3 regions of the Carnobacterium mobile DSM 4848 genome follow, and region 3 is predicted to be linked to each of the others. Evidence: predicted binding sites of a transcription regulator. Region 3 holds the regulator's gene; each other region holds the start of a gene.
What was found. Region 3 encodes LexA, which represses DNA repair genes until DNA is damaged. Its sites were predicted from a motif close to CNAACANNTGTTNG; they were not measured.
Positions count from the first base shown of each region.

Region 1: a site for LexA is predicted at 4,299-4,312, ahead of BR87_RS03375 (Y-family DNA polymerase). Genes of this name have one in related genera too.
Region 2: a site for LexA is predicted at 5,374-5,387, ahead of dnaB (replicative DNA helicase). Genes of this name have one in related genera too.

Region 1 is NZ_JQMR01000001.1:749,373-760,376, forward strand. It holds gene BR87_RS03355 (alpha-ketoacid dehydrogenase subunit beta) at 1-349, opposite strand, end outside; gene pdhA (pyruvate dehydrogenase (acetyl-transferring) E1 component subunit alpha) at 352-1,461, opposite strand; gene gdhA (NADP-specific glutamate dehydrogenase) at 1,988-3,334, opposite strand; gene def (peptide deformylase) at 3,578-4,141, shown strand; gene BR87_RS03375 (Y-family DNA polymerase) at 4,343-5,638, shown strand; gene BR87_RS03380 (hypothetical protein) at 5,635-6,006, shown strand; tRNA gene BR87_RS03385 (tRNA-Ala) at 6,192-6,264, opposite strand; gene BR87_RS03390 (Cof-type HAD-IIB family hydrolase) at 6,302-7,081, opposite strand; gene BR87_RS03395 (ABC transporter ATP-binding protein) at 7,157-8,935, opposite strand; gene BR87_RS03400 (ABC transporter ATP-binding protein) at 8,932-10,662, opposite strand.
Region 2 is NZ_JQMR01000001.1:1,725,978-1,736,981, reverse strand. It holds gene gyrA (DNA gyrase subunit A) at 1-1,154, shown strand, start outside; gene rpsF (30S ribosomal protein S6) at 1,462-1,761, shown strand; gene ssb (single-stranded DNA-binding protein) at 1,808-2,332, shown strand; gene rpsR (30S ribosomal protein S18) at 2,363-2,599, shown strand; gene BR87_RS08240 (DHH family phosphoesterase) at 2,824-4,827, shown strand; gene rplI (50S ribosomal protein L9) at 4,824-5,276, shown strand; gene dnaB (replicative DNA helicase) at 5,488-6,873, shown strand; gene BR87_RS08225 (adenylosuccinate synthase) at 7,059-8,351, shown strand; tRNA gene BR87_RS08220 (tRNA-Lys) at 8,474-8,546, shown strand; gene tnpB (IS200/IS605 family element RNA-guided endonuclease TnpB) at 8,854-9,993, shown strand; partial or broken gene BR87_RS13040 (multidrug ABC transporter permease) at 10,215-10,376, shown strand; gene msrA (peptide-methionine (S)-S-oxide reductase MsrA) at 10,463-11,004, opposite strand, start outside.
Region 3 is NZ_JQMR01000001.1:363,852-374,855, forward strand. It holds gene rnz (ribonuclease Z) at 1-617, shown strand, start outside; gene BR87_RS01680 (SDR family NAD(P)-dependent oxidoreductase) at 635-1,438, shown strand; gene BR87_RS01685 (LapA family protein) at 1,613-2,020, shown strand; gene BR87_RS01690 (DUF1836 domain-containing protein) at 2,475-3,056, shown strand; gene BR87_RS01695 (DegV family protein) at 3,075-3,941, shown strand; gene recJ (single-stranded-DNA-specific exonuclease RecJ) at 4,106-6,442, shown strand; gene BR87_RS01705 (adenine phosphoribosyltransferase) at 6,466-6,978, shown strand; gene lexA (transcriptional repressor LexA) at 7,408-8,031, opposite strand; gene BR87_RS01720 (DUF896 family protein) at 8,193-8,432, shown strand; gene tkt (transketolase) at 8,550-10,544, shown strand; gene BR87_RS01730 (YneF family protein) at 10,816-11,004, shown strand, end outside.

The DNA.
Region 1 (11,004 bases), 390 kb from region 3:
TACGAATAGTGATCGGCAAAGTACGAGTGCTGCTCATACGGTAACGAGTACGTGCTGCTTGTCCAACAATTGAATCCATTACTTCAAAAATGAATCCGATAAATTGGATTTCTGGAACTGGACGGAATCCTTGAAGTGCCAATCCAATTGCCAATCCGCCAATGCCTGATTCAGCAAGCGGTGTATCTGAAACTCGGTCTTCACCAAATTTGTCTTGAAGGCCAGCTGTAGCACGGAAAACTCCACCATTTTTACCAACATCTTCACCAAAAATCAATATTTCTTGATCGCGTTCCATTTCTTGTTCAAGCGCTTCAGTAATTGCTTGGATCATTGTTTTTTGTGCCATGATTATTTACTCTCCTTTGCTTCAAAAGCCGCAATTTGTTCACTAATTACTTGAGTAGGTTCTTCAAACATATTTTTCAAGAAATCAGAAACTTTTTGTTTAGGTGCTTGGTCAGCTTCTTTAGCTGAGGCTTTGATTTCTTCTTGTGTTTTTTCGATTAAAGCTTGTTCTTTCTCTTCAGACCACAAACCTTTTTCAGTTAAGAAGTTACGGAAACGAATTAATGGATCACGTTGTTCCCAATAGTCAAAACTTTCTTGATCACGGTAACGTGTTGGGTCATCTCCTGAAGTTGAGTGAGGACCAAAACGAGAAGTTACTGTTTCAATTAGTACAGGACCATTTCCAGCAAGTGCCCATTCTCTTGCTTGTTTAGCAACAGAGTAAACTGCTAATGGATCCATTCCGTCTACTTGAATACCAGGGATTCCTGCTGCAACAGCTTTTTGAGCTAAAGTAACAGCTGCAGTTTGTTTATGACGAGGAGTTGAGATTGCGTATCCATTATTTTGTACAAAGAATACGACTGGTGCTTTATAAGCTCCAGCAAAGTTCATACCTTCATAAAAGTCCCCTTGAGATGAACCGCCATCACCTGTATAAGTGAAAGCAACATTTTGTTTGCCACGTTTTTTCAATCCAAGTCCTGCGCCGGCAGCTTGGATAATTTGTGCTCCGATAATAATTTGAGGCGGCATAGCATGTAAATCTTCAGGATATTGGTTTCCTTCAGCATGTCCACGAGACCATAAGAAAGCTTTTGAAACTGGCAAACCATGTTGGATCAATTGAGGAATATCACGGTATCCAGGGTATAATTCGTCTTCTTTTTCAAATGCAAAATAACTTGCCATTTGTGATGCTTCTTGTCCAGCAGTAGGAGCATAGAAACCTAAACGTCCTTGACGAGCAAGCGCCATTGAGCGTTCATGCAGGATACGAGACCATACCATTCTCTCCATTAATTCGACTAATTGATCATCAGATAAATCAGGCATAATATCTTCATTAACGACTTTACCGTCCTTATCTAAGATTTGGACCATTGGAAAAGCAGCATCAATTGTGCTTAACAATGCTTCGAAATCTACAGGTTGTTTCTTGTTAGCCATTTGTAATCCATTCCTCTCTTTTACAATCTATTTTTTGTAAGGTGCTGTTTTATACAGTTGTTTAATCTGTATTAGTGCAAACTGTTTACTTGTTAAATTTACCATTCTTTCCTATGTTATGCAAGTATATCAACACCACTACAGCAATGAAAACTAATTCAACAACAATGAAAATAAAAAACGGTTTGTTTCATGAATGGCTAGTGAATATTTTCACTACGTTATTTTTTGCTTCTTTTCTAATTTATTTTACCCCTTATAAAAAAGTGAAACCGCAAAATTGTTCGTTTAAAGATAAAACTGTTATATAATTTTAAATTAACTGTATTATAATCAGTACAGTTTAAAAGACAAATGTTACATGTTATTTTTTTCACATTACTTATTACAAAATTAGAATTTTCTAATTTTCAAATATTATTATTATTTTTGTTAAAGAAGTTTTCTGACAATGGCCAATAAAAACAATTTTGTTTTTTAAAAAAGAAACAAATTCTTTTTTAAGAACTTGTTTCTTTTTACTTTTTTAGACTATGCCTTGGCTTATCATGGAAAGAGCCACTTTAACAAACCCAGCTATGTTGGCTCCGGCTACAAAATCTCCTTCTACCTGATAAAGTTTTGCAGTATCTCGCACCTCGGTATAAATTGCTTCCATAATATCCGTCAATTTCTCATCTACTTCTTCAAACGACCAACTTAATCGTTGACTATTTTGGCTCATTTCTAAAGCAGACACCGCAACTCCACCTGCATTAGCAGCTTTACCAGGTGCATACAAAATACCTGCTTGGCGATAAACTTCTATAGCTTCTAAATCAGAAGGCATATTAGCTCCTTCTGCTACAGCAATCACACCTTGTGCAATCATGTTCTTTGCTAAGTCTTTATTGACTTCATTTTGTGTAGCACATGGCAACGCAATTTGGTAAGCTTCTTCAATATCCCAGATATTACCTTCAGAGTAAATCGCAGTGGGATGAGTTGTAACATATTCTGAGATCCTCTTTCTTTCTACTTCTTTCAATTGCTTAACGGTTGTGTAATCAATTCCAGCTGGATCTAAAATGTATCCATTGGAATCGGAACAAGCAATGACTGTTCCGCCCAGCTCATGAACTTTTTGAATGGCGTATAAAGCAACGTTTCCACTACCAGAGACAATTACTTTTTTATTTTCAAATGATTTGCCTTCATTTTGCAGCATTTTATCTGTAAAATACACCAAACCATAACCGGTAGCTTCTGTTCTCGCTAAGCTGCCCCCTAACATAAGCGGCTTTCCTGTCAACACTCCTGCTTGAGAGCCATTGATTCGTTTATATTGACCATACAGATAGCCTATTTCTCTTCCCCCTACCCCAATATCTCCTGCAGGAATATCAAGATCCGGTCCAATATGGCGTTGCAATTCAGTCATAAAGCTTTGACAAAAACGCATGACTTCTGCATCTGATTTCTCTTTAGGATCGAAATCGCTGCCGCCTTTTCCACCGCCGATAGGCAACCCGGTTAGGCTATTTTTGAAAATTTGCTCAAACCCTAAAAACTTTATAATACTTTGGTTTACGCTTGGATGAAAACGCAGACCGCCTTTATATGGACCATTGGCTGAATTAAATTGAACACGAAATCCTCTATTTACCTGGACTCTTCCTTGATCATCAGTCCAAGGAACTCTAAATTGAATGATGCGTTCTGGTTCAATGATACGCTCCAAAATATTTTGTTCAATAAATTCTGGATGAGCAGTAAAAACAGGCTCAATACTATTTAAAAATTCTTTTACCGCTTGTAAAAATTCAGTTTGATCTGGATCTTTCTTCACTAATTTAGAGTAGGTTTCTTCAATATATTTTCTTGCTTCTTCCATTATATCGTCTCCTTCTTTCTTCGGCCAATGATTAACAAGGCTTTTTTTCTTTCTCATGATTATCTCATACTTCTTTTTTAAAAAAAAGCTTTTCTTTTCAGAAACTTTACAACACCAGAACAACAAGACATTTTTTTCGTGCATTTTGTTATATTTGCTGTTAAGATTATTAAGTTGATAATTAATCATATCCTTTACTTTATACAGATATTAGAAAAACTACTACACAGGAGTGAAATAAAAATGATTACAATGAACGACATCATTAGGGAAGGAAATCCGACATTACGTTTACCTGCTGAAGAGATAACTTTTCCTCTTGATGAAGAAACAAAAAAATTAGGTCAAGACATGCTGGAATTTCTACAAAACAGTCAAGATCCAGAATTAGCTGAAAAGTATCAATTGCGAGCTGGCGTTGGTTTAGCAGCACCACAATTAGACATTTCAAAACGAATCATTGCAGTTCACATCCCTGATATGGAAGATGAAACCAATGAGCCTATTCTAAGCGCTGTTATGATTAATCCAAAAGTGGTTAGTCATTCTGTCCAAAGTGCTTGTTTAGCAGAAGGTGAAGGGTGCCTTTCTGTTGATCGTGAAGTACCTGGATATGTACCTCGCCATAGCCGAGTAACTGTAACTTATTTAGACTTAAATGGCGAACAACAAAAGATTCGCTTGAAAAATTATCCAGCTATTGTAGTACAACATGAAATTGATCATATTAATGGTATTATGTTCTATGATCATATCAATCAAGATGCACCTTTTAAATTAGATGATAACGTATCTATTATTTCTTGATCTTCGTTAACAATATAAAAGCAGGTACAAAAGAACTCAAACTCTTTTGTACCTGCTTTTTTTATCTATAAACACATTAAATTAAGTTCGCGCGTAAAACAACTTTTAATCTCTAATAGTAAAGAGTTGTTTTTTTGTCTCTATTTGCTTTACAAAACAAACGTATGTTCGGTATAATGAAATCAAAAAGGAGGAGTTCCAATGGTATTCGATTATTCGAGAGAATTAAGTCAAGATATTCTCTGTGTTGATGTAAAATCATTCTACGCTTCCGTTGAATGTATCGAACGCGGTTTACATCCTTTAAAAACGATGTTGGTTGTAATGAGCAACGCTGAAAATTCCGGGGGTTTGATTTTAGCTGCTTCTCCCCGAGCAAAAAAAGTATTGGGTATCAGCAATGTTTCTAGAAAATGGGAAATCCCTCCTCATCCCGATTTGTTGATCGTTCCTCCGCGAATGAATTTTTATATTGAGAAAAATACTGAAATCAATGATATTTTTCGCAAGTACGTTTCTGATGAGGATTTACATATTTATAGTATAGATGAATCGTTTGTATCGGTTAGATCTAGTTTAAAACTCTTTAAAAGAAAAAATGCTTACGATATGGCCAGAATGATCCAATATCATATTTATAAAAAGACAGGTTTGTATGTAACGATCGGGATTGGAGACAATATGCTCTTAGCTAAATTAGCTTTAGATAACGAAGCAAAATACAATGCCGATTTCATTGCGGAGTGGCGATACAAAGATGTGCCGAAAACGATTTGGAAAATAAAAAACATGACTGACATGTGGGGTATTGGGGAACGAACTGAAAAACGATTAAAGCATTTAGGCATTAAATCAGTATACGATCTAGCACACTCCAATTTCTATCATCTAAGAGAGTCTTTTGGGCTTATCGGAGAACAATTGTATGCTAGTTCTTGGGGAATCGACCGCAGCAATATTAGAGAACCGTACCGGCCATTAGAGAAAAGTTATGGAAACTCTCAGATCCTTACCAAAGATTACGTAAACAGACAAGAAATTAAAATTGTTATTCGGGAAATGGCTGAACAAGTCGCAACACGCATCAGAAAACACCATTGTCAAACAGGTTGTGTCACTCTTTCTGTTGGTTATTCTAGGAATACAGAAGAACGCGGTTTTTCACGTCAAATGAAGGTACCTGTTACTTCTAACTCGAAAAAACTAGTGCAGTATTGCTTTGAACTCTTTACTAAATACTATGATGGGCAAGCTGTTCGAAATATTGGCATTACCTATTCAAATTTAACATATACAAGTCATATCCAATTAGATTTATTTGAAGATCCTTCTCAACAAATTGCAAACGAAAAGTTAGATCTGTTGGTGGATAGAATAAGAGACAAATATGGGTTTCAATCATTGGTACATGCGAGCAGTCTTTTAGAAGGAGCTACAGCTATTAATCGGAGTTCGCTTATTGGGGGACACGCTGGCGGAATGGAGGGCATACAATGAGTTTTTTAAATGGAGAGTACCGAGATCGCGGGATTAAAAAATGGGCCGGCTTCTATTTATCAGAGCATACCGCTGCTCAAGAAAAAGAAACCAGTGAAAGAAAAAGTTTAAATCACCAAAAAAGACAAATGACTCAAAAAGAAATTGAAGCACTATTGAACGAAGCCATTGTAAAAAATAAAACCGTCGCTATTCAACTTGAAAAAGTAGACCAAAATGGAATGTATGAAGCTGATATTATAGGGCTTATTAAGGGTGGTGACGCATTAGGCATTTTTATAAATAACACAAAAGTTGAATTTGATGAAATTCGCCATATCCAATTTGTCACTCTTAAAAAATGGAGCAAGATGACAGACGATATGTGAATATTAGAGGAGAGCAAACTCTCTATTTTAAAAGTCTGACCAATGAAAAAAGGTGAGCAGAATATGAGCAAAGGTATTTAAATATAGACTAAAACAAACATTCCTTAACAAACAAAAAACCACTAAGAATTCTGTCAGGTAAACAGTTCTTAGTGGTTTCGAATTATACAGAATAACTGCACGTATGGAGATAAGGGGGATCGAACCCCTGACCTTTTGGCTGCCAGCCAAACACTCTCCCAGCTGAGCTATACCCCCATAAATAAGAATAAATTCTTATTTATAACTGCCTTGATTATATCAGATGAAGGTCTTTCAACGCAAGGTAAATTCCATCTTCGTTGCAATTTTCCGTTACTTTATCTGCTTTTAGTTTGATCGTTTCTAATGCGTTCCCCATAGCTACTCCCATTCCCACTTCAGTCAGCATTTCAAGGTCATTTAGTCCGTCACCAAAAGCTATCGTATCTTCCACCTTAAATCCTTGGTTTTCAGCAAATTTTAAAACTGTACGAGCCTTAGAGCCATCATGTGGAACAATATCTACCCCAGTGTTATGCCAACGGACAAATTTAAATTTAGGAAATTGACCATTTTCATAAGCAGCTTTTTCTGCATCAGGATAAAAAATCAATCCTTGATATAATGGATGATGCAAATAATAATCCGCATCATGCGGCGGAACACTTGAACCGACGCTTTTCATGGCTGTCATCATTCTAATATCATTTTCTGTATGACGTCTTTTTAAAGCATCCACTGATTCATACACAATAGCATGTTCTTGCGCATCAGCTACTTGCAGCAACCGTTCAAATTCTTTTAGATCCAATTTGTTTTCAAAAACCAATTCATTATGGTAATAACCTGCTGCGCCATTGCAAAGAATGTAGTTTGTAAACTCTAATTCATCGATAACAATTTGAGCTAAAGCCAGATTTCTTCCTGTTGCAATGACAACTTCGTGTCCATTTTCTTTTAATTGTTTTAAAGCTTTTTTTGTATTAGGCAATACTTTTTTTTCATCATTTAAGAGAGTTCCATCAATATCAAAAAAAATCATTTTCTTTTGCATTATTTGTAACCAACCCTTTCTATACTTAAAAAAAATAATTAAAAATGAGCATCTTTTTAAGACGCTCATTTAATTTTATTCTTCTGCTTGTTTAAATTGACTATTATACAGCTTCTCATAAAATCCGCCTTTATTCAATAGCTCTTGATGATTGCCTTGTTCCACGATTTCTCCTTGATCCATTACTAGAATCAAATCAGCATCGCGAATTGTTGACAGTCGGTGAGCAATCACAAAACTTGTCCGGCCTTCCATGACTTTTTTCATTGCTGTTTGGATCAATGCTTCTAATCGGGTATCGACTGAACTAGTTGCCTCATCCAAAATTAAAATCTTGGGATCGGAAATGATTGCACGTGCAATCGTCAATAATTGTTTTTGCCCTAATGAGATGTTAGATGCTTCTTGGTTCAATACCATATTGTATCCGTCTGGCAATGTACGAACAAAATGGTCAACATTAGCAGTTTTGGCCGCATCAACTACTTCATATTCAGTAGCGTCTAATTTTCCAAATCGTATGTTATCAGCAATTGTACCATTATAAAGCCAAGCATCTTGTAAAACCATACCAAATTGCGATCTCACATCTTTTCGAGACATTGTTTTAGTATCAATGCCGTCTATTTTGATGGCGCCGCTATCTACGTCATAAAAACGCATTAATAAATTGATCAAAGTTGTTTTTCCTGCCCCAGTTGGTCCGACAATAGCAACCATTTGTCCGCTTTTCACTTGAACATTTAAGTCTTTTATCAAAGGCTTGTTTTTAGTATAACCAAATGTTACTTGCTCAAAGCTGACATCGCCAGCTACTGTTTCGGGTAACTCAACCCGAATAGCATCAGGTTTTTCTTCTGGTTCGTCTAATATTTCAAAAATCCTGCCGACTGCAGCTGCAGCACTCTGTAGCACACCCGATAATTGTGTAATTTGTGATAAAGGTTGGTTGATTTGCCAAATGTATTGAGTGAAAGCTTGTAAGTTCCCTAAAGAAAGGGTGCCTTGGATAACAAATAGCCCACCAATCACTGCTACTCCAAAATAAACCAAATTAGTGACAAGTCCAATTAAAGGACTCATTATGCCAGATACAAAAGCTGCTTTAAATCCAAATTTATTTAAGCGCTGATTAATAACTTTAAATTCTTCTAATTTATCTTTTTCTTTCCCATATAATTTTATTTCAGAAAAACCGCTGAAGCTTTCTTGTACGTGTCCATTCATAGCTCCTAACGCATCTTGCTGTTCAATAAAATAAGGTTGTGATTTGCGAATAATAAATTTAGAAATCGCGTAAGACGTTGGAATCATCAATAATATAATAGCTGCTAATGGTACAGATAAATACAACATCATCACAATAGCGAAAATAATCCCCATAATCGAATTTACGATTTGAATCAAACTTTGCTGCATAGCATTACTGACCGCGTCCACGTCATTGGTTACCCGGCTTAGGATATTCCCTTGTTGGTTACGGTCAAAATAAGCAACAGGCAACCGATTGATTTTTCCTTCTATATCGTTCCGCAAGTCACGCATCGTATGTTGGACAACATTCGTCATAATATAAGAAGAAGTATATAAGGTGATTTGATAAATACCTGCTACTCCTAACATGACATAAATAATTTGACGAACATATGCAAAGTTGACTTTCGCTCCCGGTATTCCTTTCAACATATCTGCTACATTATTGCCTACCTCCGTTAAGGCTAAACCAATAATAAACGGTTGTAAAGCATTCATTAACATACAAAGCATCGTCAGACAGATAGCTGCAAAAAAGCCTACTTTATATGGCTTGATGTAATTCCATAAGCGACGAATGGCCACTACCGATCCTCTCATGCTAATTCCTCCTTCGTCAATTGCGAAGCTGCAATCGCATAATAAATCTCTGAAGTCTTTAATAACTCTTCGTGCGTTCCTTGAGCTACCACATTTCCTTTATCCAAGACAATTATTTTATTTGCATGCCGGATAGAACCCACGCGTTGAGCAACAATCAATACAGAAGCTTCTTGAGTTTCAGCTTTCAATCGCTCTCTAAGCCGTGCATCAGTTTGATAATCTAGAGCTGAAAAACTATCATCGAATATATAAATATCTGGTTTTTTTATAATCGCTCGAGCGATCGATAACCGCTGCTTTTGCCCACCCGACATATTACTGCCGCCTTCTGCTAAAAGCTCTTCGTATTGATCTGGTTTAGATAATATAAATTCTTTTGCTTGTGAAATATCTGTTGCTTGTTCAATTTCTTTTGTGGATGCATTCCATTTGCCGTACCGCATGTTTTGAGAAATGGTTCCGGTAAAAAGCAGCGCCTTTTGTGGGATAAAGCCGATTTTTTTTCTTAAGGCGCGAAGTTGATAATCCCTTACGTCTACTCCATCAATCAAAATACGGCCTTTTGTCACATCATAGAAACGCGGAATCAATTGAATTAGCGTTGATTTTCCGCTTCCAGTACTTCCGATAAAAGCTACTGTTTCTCCTGGTTCAGCTGTAAAACTAACATTTCGGATAACAGGAGATTCAGTATTTCCCGGATAAGCAAAGGTAACATTTTCAAATGCAATGTGCCCATGAATAGCTGTTTCCGTTACTCCACCTTCATTTTCATCAATGGATGGCTTTGTTTGCAACACTTCTTCTATTCGTTCAGCAGAAACAGCAGCACGCGGGTACATCATAAATACATTTGCAAATAGCATAAATGAAAAAAGGGCATGAAAAATATATTCTATAAATGCAATCAAGCTACCTACTTGTAAACTTCCTTTTTGGATCTCCACAGCTCCCAACCAAACAATTGTTGCTAGAATCAAATTAAAAATAATAGAAAAAACCGGCATGGCTACGGCCATTAATTTAAACAGCTTTTTTGAAACAGCTGTATATGCTTGATTGACCTTAACAAATCTTTTTTCTTGAAAAGCTTCTTTAACAAATGCTCGAATAACTCGTAAACCAGTTAAATTTTCACGTAAATTCTGATTGATGTTATCTAAGTTTGCTTGTTGAGTTTCTGATAAAGGCTCTGAACGTTTAGCGATCAGCCAAACAATTGCAAAAAGAAAAGGAATAGCGATTAAGACGACATAAGAAAGTGATGAACTTGTACGCACAATCATAATAAAACTAGAAATAAACATAATAGGTGTCATCATACCTTGTCTTAATACCATCTGTAAAAAAGTCATGATTTGAAAAGCATCATTTGTCGTTCTTGTTACCAATGAAGACACACCAATTTGATTAAATTCACTATGTGAAAAAGCTTGAACTGACATAAATATATCGTTTCTAATGTCTCTCACAATATTAGTCGTGATCCTACTGCCTGCGTAAGCAAGTCCAATGAGTCCCGCTAGACCTATAACAGCAATCACAATCATCCATATGCCATAATATGTAACAACTGAAAAATCATTCATAACGATTCCTTTATCGATAATTAAAGCTAGTAAAGTGGGCAACCCTAATTCAATAAGAACAAACCCAAATACACAAATAAAATTTAAGAGTAACAACCCTTTATAATTCCTTAAATAACGCCACATTAATTTCATCTATTCATCTCCTTTTAAAAATTAAGGGTGTAATCATTCCAATAATATAGCATAATTTAAGGAAAAGGAACATTCTTACTTTATTTTTTTATCCGAATACATAACTTTATTAGCTTTTCTTCAAGATTGAACGTAGTTTCTATACTTACTTATTGAATTATGGTAAAATGATACTACCTGTTGTGAGACTACCACAACCACCAGTTCGGGAAAAAATATTATAAAGTATTTTATCGTTCGCTTACTTTAACATGCTGCCCATTTTTTCTATATTGTTTTTCCTATATAAAAATAAGACAAAACTGATGTGGTTTTATCTAATCATCACTGACTACTGTAAGT
Region 2 (11,004 bases), 1.4 Mb from region 3:
CAGAATTACTAGAAATCCAAGAACGTTTTGGCGATGCTCGCCGGACAGAATTATTAGTCGGAGAAGTATTGAGCCTTGAAGATGAAGATTTGATCGAAGAAGAAGAAATTGTGATCACCTTAACACATAATGGGTATATCAAACGTCTTCCAAGTTCTGAGTTCAAATCGCAAAGAAGAGGCGGACGCGGTGTTCAAGGAATGGGTGTTCATGATGATGACTTTATTGAAACGCTGGTTTCTTGTTCGACTCATGATACCTTGTTGTTCTTTACAAATAACGGAAAAGTATACCGTTCTAAAGGATATGAAATTCCCGAATATGGACGGACTGCAAAAGGGATACCAGTGATCAACTTGTTAGGAATCGATTCTGAAGAGACGATTCAAGCCGTTATCAACATCAAAGGCAAAGCAGACGATGATCATTATCTTTTCTTTACAACACGTCAAGGAACCGTAAAACGGACAAGCATTTCTGCTTTTTCAAATATCCGCAGCAACGGGATCAGAGCAATTGTTTTACGAGAAGATGATGAGTTGATGACCGTTTCGGTTACAGATGGAAAACAAACAATCATTATCGGAACGCATTTAGGTTATGCAGTCAGCTTTGAAGAAACGGTTGTACGGAATATGGGACGTAGTGCAAGCGGCGTACGCGGTATTCGCTTACGCGACGATGATTACGTCGTAGGAATGGATCTGTTGACAGCTGATTCTGAAGTGCTGATCATTACAGAAAAAGGTTATGGAAAACGGACCAACGCAAGTGAATATGCAGTTAAAGGCCGGGGGGGTAAAGGCGTGAAAACAGCTAATATCACTGAAAAAAATGGTCCTTTAGCTGGCTTGACAACTGTCAAAGGTGATGAAGACATCATGTTGATTACCAACTCAGGCGTTATTATTCGTTTTAGTGTAGACAGTATTTCACAAACTGGTCGTGCTACACTAGGCGTTCGTTTAATCCGTGTAGCAGACAATGGCATAGTTTCTACAATGGCAAAAGTTGATGCTGAAGAAGCTGAGATTGAAGCACCAGATGCAAATGTAGAAATTGTTTCAGCTAAAGATGGACATGAATCAGATGTTGAAGTAGTATCAGAAACAGAGAAACAACTTGAGGAAGAACAACAAAATTCTGAAGAATAAAAAATAAAAGAAAAAGAGAGATCCCAAACTTTTGGGGTCCTTTTTTTATAGAGTAGACGTATTAGAGTAGTGACCCTTTCTTAAAAAAGTATCTTTGAGAATGAAAAGCTGTAAGGGTAAAGGCATTCGATACAGTAATGGCTGTGAAATAGTTTGTGTTTAGCTAGTGGATAATTTGCTGAGAAAAAAGCATTGAACTTTATTAATTAATATGGTATATTTAATGGACGTGAGTAATCTATTATAGAATGCTCTCCTTGCTCTTTCAAATGAATGAGCCAAAGTCCATAAGGAGGTGACAGTCAAGATGAGCCAAACAGTAAATTATGAAATTTTATACATTATCCGTCCAAATATTGAAGAAGCTGAAAAAGCTACTTTGATCGAACGTTTTGATACTATTTTAAAAGATAATGGTGCTGAAATCGCTGAATCTAAAGACTGGTCGAAACGCCGTTTAGCTTACGAAATCAAGAAGTTCCACGAAGGAATTTACCATATCGTAAAACTAACTGCTACAGATGCAGCGGCAATCAACGAATTCGATCGTTTGTCTAAGATCAATGATGATATTTTACGTCATATGATTATTAAAGTAGAAGCTTAAAAATAAGATTGTTTCATGTGAAACATTTTTGGAAGGAGCGATTAATGTGATTAATAGAGTTGTGTTAGTTGGAAGATTAACTAAAGATGCGGATTTAAGATACACTTCAAATGGTACAGCTGTTGCTTCTTTCACTGTGGCAGTAAATAGACAATTTACAAACCAAAAAGGTGAAAGAGAAGCAGATTTTATTAACTGTGTTGCTTGGAGAAAGACAGCAGAAACATTAGCTAATTTTACGCGTAAAGGTTCATTAGTTGGTGTGGAAGGGCGTATTCAAACGCGTTCTTATGATAATCAACAAGGGCAACGTGTTTACGTTACTGAAGTTGTTGTTGATACTTTTTCAATGTTGGAATCAAAAGCCACAAGTGACCAACGTCGCGGCTCAGATGATACTGACCATGCAAAAACTTCTCAACAACATTCATATAACCAAACACAAAATAATTACTCACAAAAATCGGCTCCTCAAAATCAAAATTCTCAATATCCTGATTTTGGAAACTCTGATCCATTTGAAAAGAGTAGCCAACCGATAGATATTTCAGATGATGATTTACCGTTCTAATTTAAATTAGAGTATAAAGGAGGAATAAAAATGGCTATCCAACGTAGAGGCGGACGCAAACGCCGTAAAGTTGACTATATCGCAGCTAACCATATCGAATACATCGATTATAAAGATTTAGATCTTTTAAAACGATTTATTTCTGAAAGAGGTAAAATTTTACCTCGTCGTGTTACTGGGACTTCAGCTAAAAACCAACGTAAATTAACTACTGCAATTAAACGTGCACGTATCATGGGACTATTACCATTCGTTACGGCTGAATAAAAGAATAGCAAGGGACATGGTAATTTCATTTATCATGTCCTTTTTTTCTTTCTATTTTCATAGTTTTTAAAAGAAGTGAATAAAAGCTAGATATGCTTTTTGAAAGAGGGAAGCGACTAAATTGTTTCATGTGGAACAATTTAAGCATCTGGTATCTCAAAGTAAAACATGGTAAAATAGAGTCTGGATATTTAAAAAGTAACATATGAAAAAAGGAGCTCATTATGGAGAAACTGTCTCAAGAAAAACTCCCAAAGTTTTTGAATGATGACAAATTCAAATGGTTTGCTGTTGGTATTGGTTTACTACAATTAGTAACGATTGTATTAGGATTTTTAACACATATTGCATTAGGTATCATCTTGACAGTCGTTTTTGCGGTTACTGTCGTTTTGTTATATGACATGGCTAAAAAAATTAGTGTTGAAACTACTAAATACATCGCTGACTTATCTTACCGGATTAAGAGAGGAGAACAAGAAGCTCTCATTAAAATGCCGATTGGTATTTTATTGTTTAATGAAGAGTATGAAGTACAGTGGACTAACCCTTATCTTCAAAATCATTTGGGATATCAAGAGGTTTTAGGCAAGAAAATCAATGAGGTCGATAAAGAACTAGCTGAGTTGATTCAGAATAGCAATACATCAGGTTTGAAAACAGCTCATTGGGGCGGAAATATTTATCAAATCATTGTACAAGAGGATATCCGGGTTGTGTATTTAATGGATATTACTGAATATGCTCAAATTCAGGAAAAATACGAAGATGAAAAAATAGTGATTGGAAATATCTTCGTAGATAATCATGATGAAATTGTACAAGGGATGAATGACCGAAGTGTTTCGAGTCTAAATAATTTTATTACAATGGAATTATCCAACTGGGCAAAGGAACACCATGTTTATTTAAAAAGGGTAGCAGAAGATCGCTTTATTGTGATGATGCACCGCTCGTCTTTAGCCACTATCGAAGAAGAAAAGTTTGCCATTATTGATCGTATTCGGGAACGAACGTCTAAACAAAACTTTCCTTTAACGCTTAGCATCGGATTAGCTTATGGAGACAATGATTTAAGTAAGTTAGCGAAGCTGTCTCAAAGTAACTTAGATTTAGCATTAGGACGAGGCGGAGACCAAGTGGTGGTTAAATCGACAGATGGGGAACCCCGTTACTATGGTGGGAAAACAAATCCAATGGAGAAAAGAACGCGTGTTCGCTCTAGAATCATTAGCCAAGCGCTTCAAGAATTAATGAAACAAGCAGATCAAATCTTTATTATGGGACATAGTTACCCGGATATGGATGCCATCGGTTCTTCACTAGGTGTTCGAAGAATTGCTGAAATGAATGGAAAAGAAGCTTGGATCATTATTGAACCAGAAGAATTTAGCAAAGATATTTCACAACTAGTGGATGAAATAGAAAAAGATAACTCGATTAGCCGTTACATTATCACACCGGAAACAGCTAAAGAAATGACGACTGCGAATACGCTGTTGATTATGGTCGATCACCATCGTCCATCATTATCAATAGCACCGGATCTAGTAGAAGAGATTAACAACGTGGTGGTTATTGATCATCATCGCCGTAGTGAGGAGTTTCCGGAAAAACCTGTCTTAGTCTATATAGAACCCTATGCTTCTTCAACTGCAGAATTAGTTACAGAATTATTTGAATATCAGCCTAATGATGGAAACCCAATCAATAAAATTGAAGCGACTGCTATGTTGGGCGGCATCATCGTAGACACAAAAAGTTTTTCTTTGCGGACAGGAACACGAACATTTGATGCAGCGAGTTATTTGAGGTCATGTGGAGCGGATGCTGTTTTAATTCAACGACTGTTAAAAGAAGATACAGATACGTATTTGCTTCGCAGCCATTTGATTGAAACAATTGAATTTATCAGCGATTCTATGGCCGTAGCAACTGGTGAAGAAGATCAGGTTTATGATACAGTAGTAGCAGCACAAACAGCAGATACTATGCTGAATATGACGAATGTGGATGCAGCTTTTGTGATCACGAAACGTTCCGATAACCGTATAGGAATCAGTGCACGCAGTTTAGGCGAGATCAATGTCCAAGTAATCATGGAAAAACTTGGCGGCGGCGGTCACTTATCTAATGCAGCCACTCAAATAGAGGATCGTACGGTTGCAGAAGCAAAAGAGATGCTGCGTGCTGTAGTAGTAAATCAAGAAGAGGAGGAAAAAGAATGAAAGTTATATTTTTAGAAGATGTAAAAGGTAAAGGTAAAAAAGGCGATGTAAAAAATGTTGCTGATGGATACGCACACAACTTTTTAATTAAAAATGGTTTAGCTAAAGAAGCAACATCCGGCAGTTTGAGTGAATTAAAAGGAAAAGTAAAGGCAGAAGAAAAACAACAAGCAGAAATCAAACAAGAAGCAGAAGAACTAAAAGCACTTTTAGAGAAAGAAGCTAATGCCATTGTGATTAAAGCAAAAGCTGCTGAAGATGGTCGGTTATTTGGATCAATTACAACAAAGCAAATTGCTGCTGCTGCCCAAAAACAATTGGGTATTAAATTGGACAAGCGTAAAATCGAATTAAATGTGCCAATTCGGACAGTCACTTCCATGAAATTAGACGTTAAAGTACACCCAGAAGTAGTTGCCACAATGACGGTAAATGTTTTGCCGGAATAGGTAAGATAAAAATAGGTGATACAATAGAAAAAAGTTCAGTCAGAAAACTCTGACTGGACTTTTTTCTATCTGAAGTAAACCAACAATCAGTAAAAAAAGAACGCACGTTCCTGTTGTTGCATTGTATTCCCACTATTTTTGAGGTAAAATAAGAACGTTGATTTAAAGATTTTAATCAAAAGAAACCAGACTGTTGAAAGGAAGAGGAAATTTGGCAAATGAAGCTTTTCAAGACCGCCTACCACCTCAAAGTATTGAAGCGGAGCAAGCTGTACTCGGGTCGGTTTTCTTAGATCCGGACACAGTGGTCGGTGCATTAGAATTTATTGAAGCAAAAGATTTTTATCGCCGAGGACATCAATTGATTTTCCAAACGATGTTAGATTTAAATAATAACAATGAAGCGATTGATATTGTTACCATCACAAATGCGTTAGAGTCTAAAAACCAACTGGAAGATGTAGGTGGAATGGCTTATTTAGCTGAACTGGCTGTGACCGTACCAACTGCAGCCAATATGGAGCATTACGCTAAGATAGTTGAACAGAAATCTATTTTACGCAATTTGATTCGAACAGCTACTGAAATTGTGACTAAAGGATATGAAGAAGGAGACGAGCTAGCAGCGATTTTAGATGAAGCTGAGCGCAGTATACTTGAAGTATCTGAAAAACGCAGCAGAAGCGGTTTTTTATCTATTTCAGAAGTATTGAATACCTCTATTGCCAGAATTGATGAATTGTATCAAAACGATGAAGAAATTACCGGACTGCCAACAGGGTACAAAGCGTTGGATAAAATGACAGCCGGCTTGCAAAAAGAAGAACTAATTATCTTAGCTGCCAGACCAGCTGTTGGTAAAACGGCCTTTGCTTTAAATATTGCTCAAAATATCGGAACAAAGACAGATAAGACAGTGGCCATTTTTAGTCTGGAAATGGGTGCTGAATCTTTGGTCAATCGGATGTTATGTGCAGAAGGCAGTATTGATGCCAGTAATTTGCGGACAGGTAATTTATCTGAAGAAGAATGGCAAAACTTAATTGTGGCGATGGGGAGTTTATCTAAAGCTAGTATTTATATTGATGATACTCCGGGTATTCGTGTTGCTGAAATTCGTGCTAAATGCCGCCGCTTGAAACAAGAAAAAGGCGAATTGGGTTTGATACTAATCGATTATCTACAATTGATTGAAGGAACTGGCCGTGAAAGCCGGCAACAAGAAGTTTCTGAGATTTCACGACAGTTAAAAAAGCTGGCTAAAGAGCTGGACGTGCCAGTTATGGCTTTATCCCAATTGTCTCGTGGGGTTGAACAACGACAAGATAAGCGTCCTGTATTGAGTGATATCCGTGAATCTGGTTCCATTGAGCAAGATGCTGATATCGTAGCTTTTCTTTATCGTGATGATTATTACGACCGAGAAGAAGGCGATGATGAGGAAGAAGCGGATATGGCTGGGCAAGATAATATCGTTGAAGTTATTATTGAGAAAAACAGAAGTGGAGCCCGCGGAACTGTAAAACTGTTATTTATTAAAGAATACAACAAATTTTCATCATTAGCTTATTTTCCTGATGATGTACCGCAAAGATAAAATAGAGCTAAAAACGAAATCGTTCGTTTTTAGCTCTTATTTTAAAAAAAAACAAAAAAAAGTTCGTTTTATTGCTTTGAAATAGTTATAAAAATATTAAATATTCGCTTTTTTGTTGAATCCTTAAAAGAATACTGCTAAACTAGACAAGTATTTTAGAAAATAAACAGTAATGAGGTGTTCATATGTCTTCTGTAGTAGTAGTAGGTACACAATGGGGCGATGAAGGAAAAGGTAAGATTACAGATTTTTTAAGTGAAAATGCAGAAGTTATCGCACGTTATCAAGGTGGAGACAACGCCGGACATACAATTAAATTCAATGGTGTAACTTATAAACTGCATTTGATTCCATCTGGGATATTTGCAACTGATAAAATCAGCGTAATTGGAAATGGGGTAGTGATTAACCCTAAATCGCTTATCCAAGAACTCGCTTACTTACATGAACACAATATCAGTACAGACAACCTTCGTATTTCTGATCGGGCACATGTCATTTTGCCTTATCATATCCAATTAGATCAATTACAAGAAGATGCAAAAGGCGATCAAAAAATTGGCACAACCATTAAAGGAATTGGGCCTGCTTATATGGATAAAGCCGCAAGAGTAGGGATCCGGATCGCTGATTTATTAGATAAAGAAATCTTTGAAGAACGTTTACGCAGTAATTTAGAAGAAAAAAACCGTATTTTCACTAAAATGTTTGATGCTGAACCGATTGAGTTTACTGATGTATTTGAAGAGTATTATCAATACGGCCAAGAAATCAAACAATACGTTTGCGACACTTCCGTTATTCTAAATGATGCTTTAGATGCCGGCAAACGTGTTTTATTTGAAGGCGCACAAGGCGTTATGCTGGATATTGACCAAGGAACTTATCCGTTTGTAACTTCTTCTAATCCTGTTGCTGGCGGCGTAACCATTGGTAGTGGTGTCGGACCATCAAAAATCAATAAAGTTGTCGGCGTCTGTAAAGCTTATACCTCTCGTGTTGGAGATGGCCCTTTTCCGACAGAATTACATGATGAAATCGGGCAGCAAATTCGTGATATTGGTAAAGAATATGGAACTACAACAGGGCGTCCACGCCGGATCGGCTGGTTTGATACGGTTGTTATGCGTCACTCAAAACGCGTTTCTGGTATCACAAATCTAGCTTTAAACTCAATTGATGTACTAAGCGGGTTGGAAACAGTCAAAATTTGTACGGCCTATGAACGCAATGGCGAACACATTCTTCATTACCCAGCAAGTTTAAAAGAATTGGCTGAATGTACACCAGTTTATGAAGAACTGCCAGGCTGGAGTGAAGACATTACAAGCTGTCGAACATTAGAAGAGCTTCCGGAAAATGCGCGGAACTACATTCATCGGATCTCAGAATTAGTTGGGGTACGTATCTCCACTTTTTCTGTTGGACCTGACCGTGAGCAAACCAATATTTTGGAAAGTGTTTGGTCGCAGATTTAATAGAATTAGCCTGGTAAATGTTGATTTTATCAGGCTGGATTTCAAAAAAATTAAACGGGACTCTTGCTAAAAGTTCCATTTTTGTGCTACAATTATTCAAGTAGTTAGGATGATAAATGCCAGGGTTGTTAGCTCAGTTGGCAGAGCAGCTGACTCTTAATCAGCGGGTCGAGGGTTCGAGCCCCCCACAGCCCATCAAGAACCAAGTTCATAAGGAGAAGAATTGTTAGTGCGAAAGCATGTTGGAAACAATTCTTCTCTTTTTTTTGCTTAAAAATAGCTGACTATTGGCATAATTCTTACTAGTATACTATTTTATCATTTCCCGACAGAAGACTCCCTCTTCTCTAAGGGGGAGATGACTATCGTTTGAACGTTGTTCAACAAGTTGTCTCGTTTTTTGTTCCCATTCAGGCATAAAAAATAAACCTGAAAATGTAAGCGTTACTATTGAAGTGGGACTCTTTTTAGAGTATACTAACAGCACAAGGAGGGGGAACAGATGTTCAAGTACAAAACTTATCGCTACCGGATTTACCCAAACAAGAAACAACAACAGTCCATCAACCAGACGATCGGTTGTGCTCGTTTTGTCTTCAATCATTTCTTACACCAGTGGACTGAAACCTACCAAGAAACAGGCAAAGGATTATCGTACAGTACGTGTTCCTCCCTCCTCACACGGCTCAAAAAAGAAACTGAAACTCTTTGGTTGAAAGAAGTTGACAGTATTGCGCTTCAGTCTTCTCTTGAACATCTGGCGGATGGCTTCGAGCGTTTCTTCAAGAAACAAACCAAGTACCCGCGATTCAAAAGTAAAAAGAACCTTGTCCAATCTTATACCACTAAACAAACGAATGGAAACATCGCTATTTCAGGAAACCAATTGAAACTCCCTAAGATAGGATGGATTCGTTTTGCGAAAAGCAGAGAAGTTGCTGGCAGAATAGTGAGAGCTGCTATTCGGAAAAATCCTTCTGGAAAGTGTTTTGTCTCGCTTTTGTGCGAAGTGGACATTCATCCCTTTCACAAGACGGGTTCTGCCGTAGGCATTGATCTGGGAATAACAGATTTTGCCATTTTGTCCACCGGAAAAAAGAGAGACAACCAACGGTTTACTGCTCAGATGGATAAGAAATTGAAGCGGGAACAACGGAAACTCTCCCGAAAATACGAACAAGCGAAAAAAGACGGGAAAGAGTTGTGGGAAGCCAAAAACTATCAGAAACAGAAACAAAAAACAGCAAAACTCCATGAGAAAGTTGCCAATCAACGAGAAGACTTCTTAAACAAGCTCAGTACAGAGATCATCAAAAACCACGATATCATCTGTATCGAAGACCTGAATGTGCAAGGCATGAAAAGGAACCATAAACTCGCCAAAAGTATTTCCGATGTGTCGTGGTCGGCTTTTGTACAAAAATTGACCTACAAAGCAGATTGGTATGGAAAGAAAGTCATTAAAGTCAGTCGGTGGTTCCCTTCCAGTCAGATCTGTTCTGCATGTGGCCATCGGGACGGAAAGAAACCCTTGAACATACGAGCATGGGTCTGCCCGGAATGCGGGATACTTCATGACCGAGATATCAATGCGAGTATTACCATTCTGCAAGAGGGATTGAGGTCCTTACAACTTGTATAAAAAACAAAACCGCAGGTACTGCGGGGATAGCTTGGTCCATAAAAGCAACCTCTGACAGTAAAGACATCCGCTGTTAAGTCTACTTTGTTCCCAAGAATCTCCCACTTCTAAGCGACCGCGTAAGTGGGAGTAGTTCAATAGCTGTTTAATTATTAGAACTAACTGCAGAAACTAATTGAACTTTTTTAGTATAAGGAAAAAAATTATAAAAAAGATAATATCGGACAACTTTAGTGATCGAACATCGTTTGTTCACAATTGTGGGCGCTGATCAGATTTATTTTATCGAAAATGGTCAAGTCACAGGACAAGGGACCCATCAAGAATTGCTAGAGAATCATGGCTTATATCGCGAGTATGTACAAGAACAAGTCTTGAATTAAAAGGAAAACGCAGGCGCTTTTCAATTGAGCAGCTGCGTTTTTTTGCAAATAAATTGAATGAACATACCTAACCAATTTACATTTAATTAAGAATGTTTTGTAGACCGGTTGAGTTTAGTACGGATTTTACCTTGTAACTGTTGGTATGCTAAATAGCGTTGGCGAGCTCGCCCGATTCTTTTGTATCTCTTGCGATTTTTCTTATAAAATTGCTGGTGGTAGTTCTCAGCTGGCCAAAATACGTTTGCTGGCTCAATGGTGGTTACAATCGGACGCTTATATTTACCAGATTCCATTAACCGTTGTTTTGACTTTTCAGCAATCTGACGTTGTTGCTCATTTTGAACGAAAATAATGGGACGGTATTGACTACCTCGATCTTGAAACTGGCCAAACTCATCTGTGGGATCCGTCAGCTGCCAATAAAGCTCGACTAGTTCTTTATATTGTATAATCCTTGTATCAAAAATAATCTCAACAGCTTCTGCATGCCCTGTGTGGCGGCCGATCACTTGCTCATAAGTGGGATGATCTGTGTGCCCACCGGTGTACCCAGATAATACGGAAACAATTCCATTAAGGGTTTCAAAAGGCTCTACCATACACCAGAAACAGCCTCCTGCAAATC
Region 3 (11,004 bases):
GTACGTATTTAAAATACTCTTTGAAGTTTCATGAAATTAATGAACCTGGTATTCTTTTTGAAGACACACAATTTAAAGTTTCTTGTCTTCCTCTTGAACATGGTATTCAATCTTTTGGCTATCGGATCCAAGAAGCGGATCATCAAGGAAGTTTGCAAGTTGAAAAGCTAAAAGAAGTAGGTGTACCATTTGGTCCGCTATATGGGAAATTAAAACAAGGAGAAACAATTACTCTGCCGGACGGCCGCACTTTTAATGGAAAAGATTTTATTGGCGCGACCCAAAAAGGCCGGATTGTCACAATTCTTGGCGATACCAAAAAGACTGCAAACAGTGTAATCTTGGCTAAAGATGCTGATGTGCTTGTTCATGAAAGTACTTTTGAAGGATCGGAACAAAAAATGGCTCGTGACTATAACCATTCTACGAATCGTGATGCAGCAGAAGTTGCTTTAGAATCAGGAGCTAAGCGGTTATTATTAACGCATATCAGTGCCCGTTATTTAGGAAAAGACGCTTATGCATTAGAACAAGAAGCACAAAAAACCTTTAAACATACACATATCGTAAAAGATTTTGAAGAGGTTAATATTCCGCTACAAAAAGAAACCCATTAAAGAAGGGAAAAAGACAGATGAAAAATAAACAAGAACGATTAACAGATCAGATTATTTTTATTACAGGTGGTTCAACTGGATTAGGCGAACAAATTGCATATGCAGCTGCTAAACAAGGTGCAGTTGTAGTAGTTAGTGCACGCAGAATGGATCTACTTTTAGAAGTTAAAAAAAAGTGTGCTGCTTTGTCTGGGAAAGAAGCTTATGCATATGCAATGGATGTATCTGATCCTGAAGCCATTCAAAAAGTAATTGAAGATGTATACCAGCAAGTAGGAAAAATCGATGTTTTAATCAATAATGCAGGATTTGGTCATTTTGAAGAAGCGTTAACTTTTGATATGGCGCTTGCTGAAAAAATGTTTAGAGTCAATGTGCTGGGTATGATGTACGTTACACAATTGGTTGCTATCCAAATGGCAGAGAGAAAACAAGGACACATTATTAATATTGCTTCACAAGCTGGAAAAATAGCCACACCAAAATCAACTATCTATTCTGCTACAAAATTTGCAGTAATGGGTTACTCAAATGCGCTGCGCTTAGAATTGAAGCCTTTAAACATTTATGTGACAACTGTTAATCCTGGTCCAATCGAAACGAACTTTTTTGATATCGCGGATGAGAGCGGCAATTATTTAGAAAAAGTAGGCCGCATGGTCTTAAATCCAGTTATGGTTGCTAACCGTATCGTAGAATTGATTGGCACATCCAAAAGAGAGCTGAATTTGCCTTATCTAATGGAAGTTGCGGGTAAATTGTATTCTTTATTCCCAAGAACTGGTGATTTTTTAGCTTTAACCTTTTTCAATAACAAATAAAGCTTTTTCTTAGGGAGAATAACCTGTACTATGCTAAAATATAAATTGAGAAGTTAGTTTTTTATAGAGTTGGGTATTAGACGAAAGGAGCGTTGCTCCCCAAGTCGTACTCTCTATTTTTAAGAAGGGCAAGCAGGTTTGTCCGCTTTACTTAGTTAGAAGGGGGAAGGAACGATGAAAAAACAGTGGGGAACAGTTTTAGCCATCATATTGGTGTTATTAATTGCATTATTTGCCGTCTTAAATGTAGCAGACGTGCCAGTTAATTTCGGTTTTGCTTTAGTTACATGGCCATTAATTATGGTGATTTTAGGTTCTTTGTTTATTGGAGCGTTGATTACGGTTTTGATTGCAACGAGTACAGCGTATAGAACAAAGAAAAAAATTAAAAATTATGAATCCGATTTGTCAAATGCAGAAGAAACAAAACAACAAGAGTTGAAACAAGTAAGAGAAGAATACGAACATAAGATAACTGAAAAAGATGAAAAAATAATTGAACAAGCAAATAAAATTGATAGTTTAGAAAAAGAGTTGGTTGAACGAATGACGTCTAAAACACCTACACCGCCGACTTTATAATATAAAATCAGTTGCTGATTGCTTCTAATGAGTAAGAATGTAAGAAAAATCCGTTAGCGGAAGTTTCTTACATTTTTTGGTTCTATTATTTTTTGGCATTGGTAAGAAAAATGAATCTATCCCACAATCTTGAAGTTTTTGGAGGAATAGCGGCTGCTTGCAGCCATGTAAAGGATTCAAAGTAGCACTGTAAGCATGAGCCCAAGTGTATCATGTCTATAAAACTGCTAAAGCAGTAACAGCCATGACAAGGCTTGAAAGGCTGGAGACACGAAATGATCCAGTCGTTCCCATGGCTCTTGCAAGCGACTAATTTATCGTGTTACTATGTATACGGTTACTTTTAAGGGAGAGAGATACTTGTAAATGTTAACTAGTTTCCAAAACTAGTTTGTCTAGTTTTGGAATTAATGGTAAAATACAATTAATCATAGAAAATGAAACAGGTGAGATAGTGAATAAAATAGAAGAAGAGCTTATTGAGTGGACACAAGAGATTACTCAGTTTCATTTCCCGCGCTGGGAAGAATTGCCTGACTTTGATCTTTATATGGATCAAGTTTTGACTTTAATTGATAAATACCTCTTTGTTTTTAATCCAAGTAAACAGAAAAAGATTATTACAGCTTCAATGATAAACAACTATGTGAAACTGGATTTAATTCCTCCACCTGTAAAAAAAAGGTATAAAAAAAAGCATTTAGCTTATTTGATTGCTATATCCGTTTTAAAACAAGTGTTAACCATCCCAGAAGTTAAAGAAGGCCTCGTTTATCAAGCTTCTATCAGTGGAATTCGTGGGGCATATGATTTATTTTGTACAGAACAAGAAGCCGCATTAGTAGCCATTGGGTCTCATCTTGAAAAGAAAGAACCTTCTCCGTTGCCATTGTTGCCAAATGACACTGACATGAACAATTTAGTTGTGCGAACTGCAACGATTGCAGTAGCAACAAAAATTGTTACAGAAAAAACGTTAGCACTGATTGGAGAAGAAAAGGTAAGAAATAAAAAAGATGGTAAATCGAAAAAATAAAATTGCGAGGTAAAGAATATGACTGAAGAAAAAGTTGCGTTTCTTGTGGATTCTGGTTCTAATGTACCTGAAGAGTATATTGCATTAGGAAACATGAAAGTTATTCCATTAAAAGTTATTTATCAAGATGAAGAATATACGGACAATGTAGATATTACTGCACAAGATGTTTATGATCGTCTTAATGAAGAAATTCCTAAGACTTCTCTTCCGAGTGGAGAAGTGATTAGCGAAATTTTAGCACAAATTCAAGCAGAAGGATTTAAAAAAGTTATTTGTGTGACTATTTCAAGTGGATTAAGCGGTACAAATAATATGGTTCGTCTTGTAGCTGAAAATTTTAAAGATATGGATATTTTTACAGTTGATTCGAAAAATATTGGAATAGGCAGTGGCTTAATTGCTGTTCAAGCTTATAACTATGTCGAAAATGGTCTAAAGTGGGAAACCATCAAAGATAAATTACTTGAAGATGTGAAAAAATCTAAAGTGTTTTTTCATGTACCCACATTAGAATACTTGCAAAAAGGTGGACGTATTGGTTTAGTGGCTTCTATTTTAGGGAATATGTTGAATTTAAAACCGATTATTACCTGTAATGAGGATGGGGTTTATGATACAGTTGCAAAAATTCGCGGGAGTAAAAAAAGTGTGCAAAAAGCCATTGATTTAGCCAAGGAATTTGCAGGGAATGCTAAAAAGTATAATTTAGCGATTGCTTATGGAGGTAAGACGGCCAAAGCTCAAGTGCAAGAGATCCGTGCAGAACTTCAGAAACAACTACCGCATTTTGAACACACATTTGAAGGGGAAGTGAGCCCGGCATTGGGTGTCCATACTGGTCCTGGTTTGATCGGAATTGGTATAAGCATCTTAGAGCCTTAATAAGGAGAAAGTCCTTTTAGGTCTGCTCAAACAATAAATACTTAAACAATAGCTAACTAAGGCTGGAATAAAGTGAGATGACCACTTTATTCCAGCCTTTAATTTATGAATCAACCTTTTTTAGTGTTTATTTGTTATAATGTAAAAGTTAGGAGTGAAGTCGTTTGTTAAAAACACATACAAAATGGAAAGTAAAAGAAGAATTGCCGTTAAGTGAAGTAAAGAGACAAGAACTAGATCCAGAATCTGCTTATACATCGTTGTTTCTTTCTCTGTGTCTGCAAAAAGGACTGGAAACCGCAGAAGAAATCCAACAATTTTTGCAACCTGATGAAACATGGATTCACGATCCTTTTATGTTGAAGGATATGGATAAAGCTGTTTCACGGATTATGGAAGCTATTGAAAATGGCGAACGAATCACTGTATATGGAGATTACGATTCGGATGGTGTTACCAGTACCGCTGTACTAAAAGAAACCATAGAAATGATTGGAGGAGAAGTAGATTTTTACATTCCCAATCGGTTTGATGATGGCTATGGTCCAAATGTTCAAGCATTTGAAAACTTAATTTCATCAGGCACAGCACTAATTCTCACTTGTGACAATGGTATTTCAGGTCATGAAGCCATTGCCCGAGCAAATGAATTAGGAGTAGACGTTATTGTAACCGATCATCATGAAGTACCAGCAGAGTTGCCAGCCGCTTATGCTTTAATTCATCCACGTCACCCAGAAGGGAATTATCCCTTTGGCGAATTAGCAGGAGTCGGAGTAGCTTTTAAGTTAGCTACTGCGTTACTAGGCGAAATGCCTTTTGAGTTACTAGATTTGGTAGCTATAGGAACCATAGCAGATTTAGTATCGCTAACAGGAGAAAACCGAGCATTGGTTCTACAAGGTTTAGCTGTTTTGAAAGATTCTCAAAGAATCGGAATAGCGGCCCTTTGTAAGGTTGCTGGCGTGAAACAATCAGAAATAGACGAAGAAACAATTGGGTTTATATTGGCTCCCCGTTTAAATGCGATAGGACGTTTAGGTGATGCTGCTCCTGCGGTAGAACTACTAACGACATTTGATGAAGAGGAAGCTGTTACATTAGCTAAACAGATTAATGAAAAAAATAGTGAACGGCAAACCATTGTAGCTTCCATTACAGCAGAAGCTTTTAATATGATTGAAAAAAACGATAGCAATCCTCATGTATATGTTTTAGCGAAAGAAGGTTGGCATGAAGGTGTTTTAGGTATCGTTGCAAGTAAAGTCGTAGGGAAAACGGGCAAACCTGCTATTGTTCTTAATATAGACAAAGAGAAAGGGTCAGCAAAGGGTTCAGGCCGTAGCGTCGCTGCTTACCATCTTTACCATGCTTTGGAAGATGTCGCGCATTTAACTACGACTTTCGGCGGTCACCATATGGCAGCTGGATTAACTGTGCCTATCGAAAATATTCCGACGATTCAAACCGAACTTAATGCCTTTTTAGTGCAAAGCGGCTTGGAAGATCAATTAGCTGAGGAAATAGTTATTGATGAGCAGTTAAAGTTAACCGAGATTACTCTTGAAGCTATTGAAGAGATTCAACAACTTGCGCCATTTGGAACAGATAATTTAAAGCCGACTTTTATTTTAGAAAAAGCTAAAGCTCAGGATGTTAGAAGAATTGGCAGCGACCAAGCTCATTTAAAATTAAAGTTAGTCAATGATGAAACTTCCTTAGATGTAATTGGTTTTCAGTTTGGATCAGTTGCTGAGGAAATAGGAATAGATGCAGAACTGACTTTGGTAGGAAAGTTAAGCATCAACGAATGGAATGGGTTACGCAAACCTCAGTTAATGATAGAAGACTTAGCTATTGAAGGGATGCAAGTCTTCGATTTAAGAAGTACCCAAATCTCTCCAACTATTTGGAAACTAGCTTCGGCTGATTATGTTTTTTTTGACAAAAAAAATTACGAAGCAAATGTAGAAAAACTGGCTGAAGCTAGCTCTGCCCAGTTAATTACCGATTTTTCTGCAACTGAAGGATTTAAGATGCAGACAGCGCATCTTATTTTAGTAGATTGTCCTCCAGATTTAGCTTGGTTAAGCCGTTTACTACAAAATTGTCGTCCAGAAAAAATTACTGTTTGTTTTTTTAGTCAAGAGAATGCTTATTTAGAAGGAATGCCAACTCGTGATCAATTCACTAAAGTATATAAATTTATAACGACACATGTGAATATCAATGTACGACAACAATTAAATTTATTAGCCGACTTTTTAAAAATAAAAGAAAACTTGTTAATTTTCATGATTTCAGTGTTTTTTGAAGTAGGATTTGTTACAATAAAAGACGGTGTTATGAACATAGTTCAAAATACCGAAAAAAGAGAATTAACAAAAACAGATAAATATCAAAAACGACTGAGAAAAATAGAAGCTGAAGAAGCCCTTATTTACAGTCACTTTACAGAACTGGAAAGCTGGCTAAAGGCTCAGCTGAAAAAAGAACTGTAAAATTGAATGGAGGAAAAGATTCAATGGATTTAAAAGAATATATTGCAGACGTACCGGATTTCCCAGAAGAAGGTATTATTTTTCGTGACATTTCACCCTTGATGGCAGATGGGGAAGCTTATCGTTATGCAACAAATGAAATTGTTCAGTATGCAAAAAATAAAGAGGTAGACATGATTGTTGGACCGGAAGCTCGCGGTTTTATCGTTGGTTGTCCTGTAGCTTATGAATTAGGTATCGGTTTTGCTCCTGCAAGAAAAAAAGGGAAACTTCCGCGTGAAACGGTTGAAGTTAACTATGGTCTAGAATACGGCAATGATATTCTACAAATTCATAAAGATGCCATTAAACCTGGCCAAAAAGTTTTAGTTTGTGATGATCTTTTAGCCACAGGCGGCACCATTGCAGCAACCATCAAATTAATCGAACAATTAGGTGGAGAAGTTGTAGGGACAGCTTTCCTTGTTGAATTAAGTGAATTAAAAGGCCGCGATAAAATTAAAGACTACGATATTTTAGCTTTAATGGAATATTGATTTTTTTCTTTAACAAATAAATAAACAGGTTCTATTATTTTTAGTGTTGGTAAGAAGAATGAGTCTATTCCACAACTTGAAATTTACGGAGGAATAGCGGCTCCTTGCAGCCATGTAAAGGATTCAATGCGAATTACGAAGCGGTTAGGCTTCGTTTGAGGCTTGAAAGGCTGGTGACATGTAAGGCTCCAGTCGTTCCCATGGCTCATGCAAGCAGACGCGTAAATTCCGGAGGAAATTTCATTATTAAGCATGACCAACACAATTCGATAAAGAACCAATAAACAAAAAGAGGTTGACCCAAAGGGCCGACCTCTTTTCCATTTCTTAATAATTTTTATTAAATATGTTCCAAACGGCAGACTCGATATCCACTTTATCATGCCTGTAGCAACTTTAGCTACGTTAGTTGCTCTAAATTGTTTGTGTTTAAAAAATATGGCTTCGATAAAGGCCGACAACTTTTCCAAGGACGGTTACTTCATCTAAAATAATAGCATCCATTGTATCGTTTTCTGGTTGTAACCGATAGTAATTACTTTCTCGATAAAATCTTTTGCAAGTGGCTTCATCTTCATTAGTTAAAGCAATAATAATGTCACCGTTATTTGCACTTGATTGTTTACGGACAATCACTTCATCGCCGTCGAATATCCCAGCATTGATCATACTTTCACCGCGAATAGTCAGCATAAAGAGAGCTTCGCTTTCTTGTTTTAAGTTAGGAGGAAGCGGGAAATAATCTGTTGCTTCTTCTACTGCTAAGATAGGTTCGCCAGCTGTGACAGTACCCAGTAAAGGAATGTGTTCCAATTGAATACCTAGTTTTGACAAACCAGTAGCTGTTAACTCAATCGCACGCGGTTTGCTTGGGTCACGTTGAATGTACCCATTTTTTTCTAATCTTGCTAAATGACCATGGACAGTTGATGTAGAAGACAAAGAAACGGCTGTTCCAATTTCACGCACAGTCGGCGGGTAACCCTTTAACTGCACTTGTTCATGAATATAATGTAATACTTCCATCTGTCTAGATTCAGGAGTCTTACGCATAAATAATCGCACCTCATTTCTTAGATTGTATACTCATTGACAGAATACCATAAAATTATATGACAATCAAACAAATGTTCGCTATTTTGCAAACTAATTTAATGTATTTCCTTATTTTTTTTGGTATAGTAGTGAAAGAATAAAAAAATGGAGTGAGTAAAATGTTGCCTAAAGATCAACTAGAAAGAATTAATGAATTAGCAAGAAAATCTAAAAATGAAGGTTTGAGTCTTTCTGAACAAACAGAACAAAAAAAATTACGTGAAGCCTATTTAGCAGCTTTTCGTGGAGGCATGCGCAACCATATCGAAGGTTTAAAAGTCGTTGATGAGACTGGTAATGATGTAACCCCTGATAAGTTGAAAAAGATTCAAAAAGAAAAAGGCTTTCATAATCGCTAAAAGCAATTTAGACTGCTGGATACAATCAAAAATATTTTCAAATTATTGTATTCAGTCGTTGCTTCGATAGCGATAAAACAGTAAACTAGAGGTAACACAATTGAAAGGATGATTTAATTGTTTGACAATACGGACCAACTAGCGGTAAATACGATTAGAACACTAAGTATAGATGGAGTACAAAAAGCCAATTCGGGCCACCCTGGATTGCCAATGGGAGCAGCGCCAATGGCTTATACCCTTTGGACTCAACACTTAAAAGTGAACCCTAAAAATTCAAAATGGGTCGATCGTGATCGATTTGTTCTTTCAGCCGGGCATGGATCAATGATGTTATACAGCTTACTGCATCTAGCAGGCTACCAAGTTTCTATTGAAGATCTAAAAAGCTTCCGTCAATGGGACAGTAAAACTCCTGGACATCCCGAGGTTCACTATACAGATGGAGTCGAAGCAACAACCGGTCCTTTAGGACAAGGAATTGCAAATGCGGTAGGAATGGCTATGGCTGAAGCCCATTTGGCTGCGTCTTATAATAAAGAAAGCCATACTATTGTAGATCATTATACGTATGCTTTGTGTGGCGATGGCGATTTAATGGAAGGGGTTTCGGCTGAAGCTGCTAGTTTAGCTGGTCATTTAGGTTTAGGCAAATTGATTATGTTGTATGATTCAAATGACATTTCTTTAGACGGACCAACGTCAAAAGCCTTTACTGAGAATGTAGGGCAACGGTTCGAAGCTTATGACTGGCAGTATATTTTGGTGAAAGACGGAAACGATCTTGATGAAATCAATGCAGCAATTGAAACCGCCAAGGCAGAAACAACTAAACCAACCTTAATCGAAGTTAAAACAGTCATTGGTTTTGGTTCACCAAATGCTGGATCGCATAAAGTTCATGGGGCTCCTTTAGGACCAGAAGGAATTGAAGCTGCGAAAAAAGCTTATGGCTGGGAAGGCGAAGATTTCTTTGTTCCTTCAGAAGTGGCTGACCGCTTTAAAGAAACAATGGTCGATAAAGGAACGGATGCTGAAGAAAAATGGCACGCTGCTTTTGAAGAATATCGTAAAGATTATCCTGAACTAGCTGCTCAATTTGAGCAAGCTATGAAGAATGAACTGCCAGAAGACTGGGATAGCGAATTACCAACTTTTTCAGTAGAAGATGATGCGTTAGCTTCCCGTGTAACAAGTAGTCAAACGTTGTCAGCAATTTCTAAAAAAGTTCCTTCTTTCTGGGGCGGTTCAGCCGACTTATCTTCTTCAAACAACACCATGGTGTCTGGTGAAAAAGACTTCCAGCCTGGACAATATGAAGGACGCAATATTTGGTATGGCGTACGTGAATTTGCGATGACAGCTGCAGCAAATGGCATTACGTTACATGGAGGAACAAAAACATATGTAGGTACGTTCTTTGTCTTTACTGACTATTTAAGAGCTGCTATCCGCTTGGCCGCTATTTCAAAATTGCCTGTAACTTATGTCTTTACACACGATTCTGTAGCCGTTGGGGAAGATGGGCCAACGCATGAACCCGTTGAACATTTATCTAGTTTACGCAGTATGCCGAATTTAACCGTCTTGCGTCCGGCAGATGGAAATGAAGTAGTAGCCGCTTGGAAGATCGCTGTTACTTCAACTGATCATCCGACTATGTTGGTGTTGTCTCGTCAAAACTTACCTGTTTTGCCTAAAACACAAGAACTAGCGCAAGAGAATGTGGCTAAAGGAGCTTATGTCCTTTCTCCTCAATCCGGTGAAACACCAGAAGGGATTTTGATTGCGACTGGATCGGAAGTAGCCTTAGCGTTGGAAGCTCAAAAAGCATTAAAAGCAGACGGAAAAGATGTATCTGTTGTTTCTATGCCAAGTTTTGATTTGTTTGAAAAACAAGACGCTGCTTATCAAGAATCTGTCTTGCCACGTGCTGTCCGCAAACGGGTTTCCATTGAGATGGGAGCTAGCTTTGGTTGGGAACGCTATGTCGGCCTTGATGGCGCAACAGTAGCCATTGACAAATATGGTGCAAGTGCTCCAGGGAATACTGTTATTGAAAATTACGGGTTTACAGTTGAGAATGTTGTAGCAGTTTACAACACATTATAGAATTTTCTAGCATTTAGCCATGTGGATTGGTGTTTTTCGCAATTCACATGGCTATTTTATAAAGTAGAGCACCCTTACAAGGCAAGGCGACTTAGAGAGCATGTCTGAATTGTTTTCGAATCGGGTCGAGCTTGTCCCATTTTTCTTATTATAAACCAATAATTTCAGTAAAACCTTTACTTTTTTCTTTGTAGTGTTGTTTAGCTATTTATTTTTAAGTAAAAGTCTAGTACAATTAACGAGGGAAAGAGTTTGAAAGGAGTGAATTGAAATGAATACAGGTTTAGCAATATTTTTAATTATTCTTGCATTAGTAGCAGGTTTAGTTGCCGGATTTTTCTTGGCAAGAAAATACATGATGGATTACTTCCAAAAAAACCCACCAATTAATGAAGATACTTTACGTATGTTGATGATGCAAATGGGCCAAAAACCATCTGAAAAGAAAATCAAACAAATG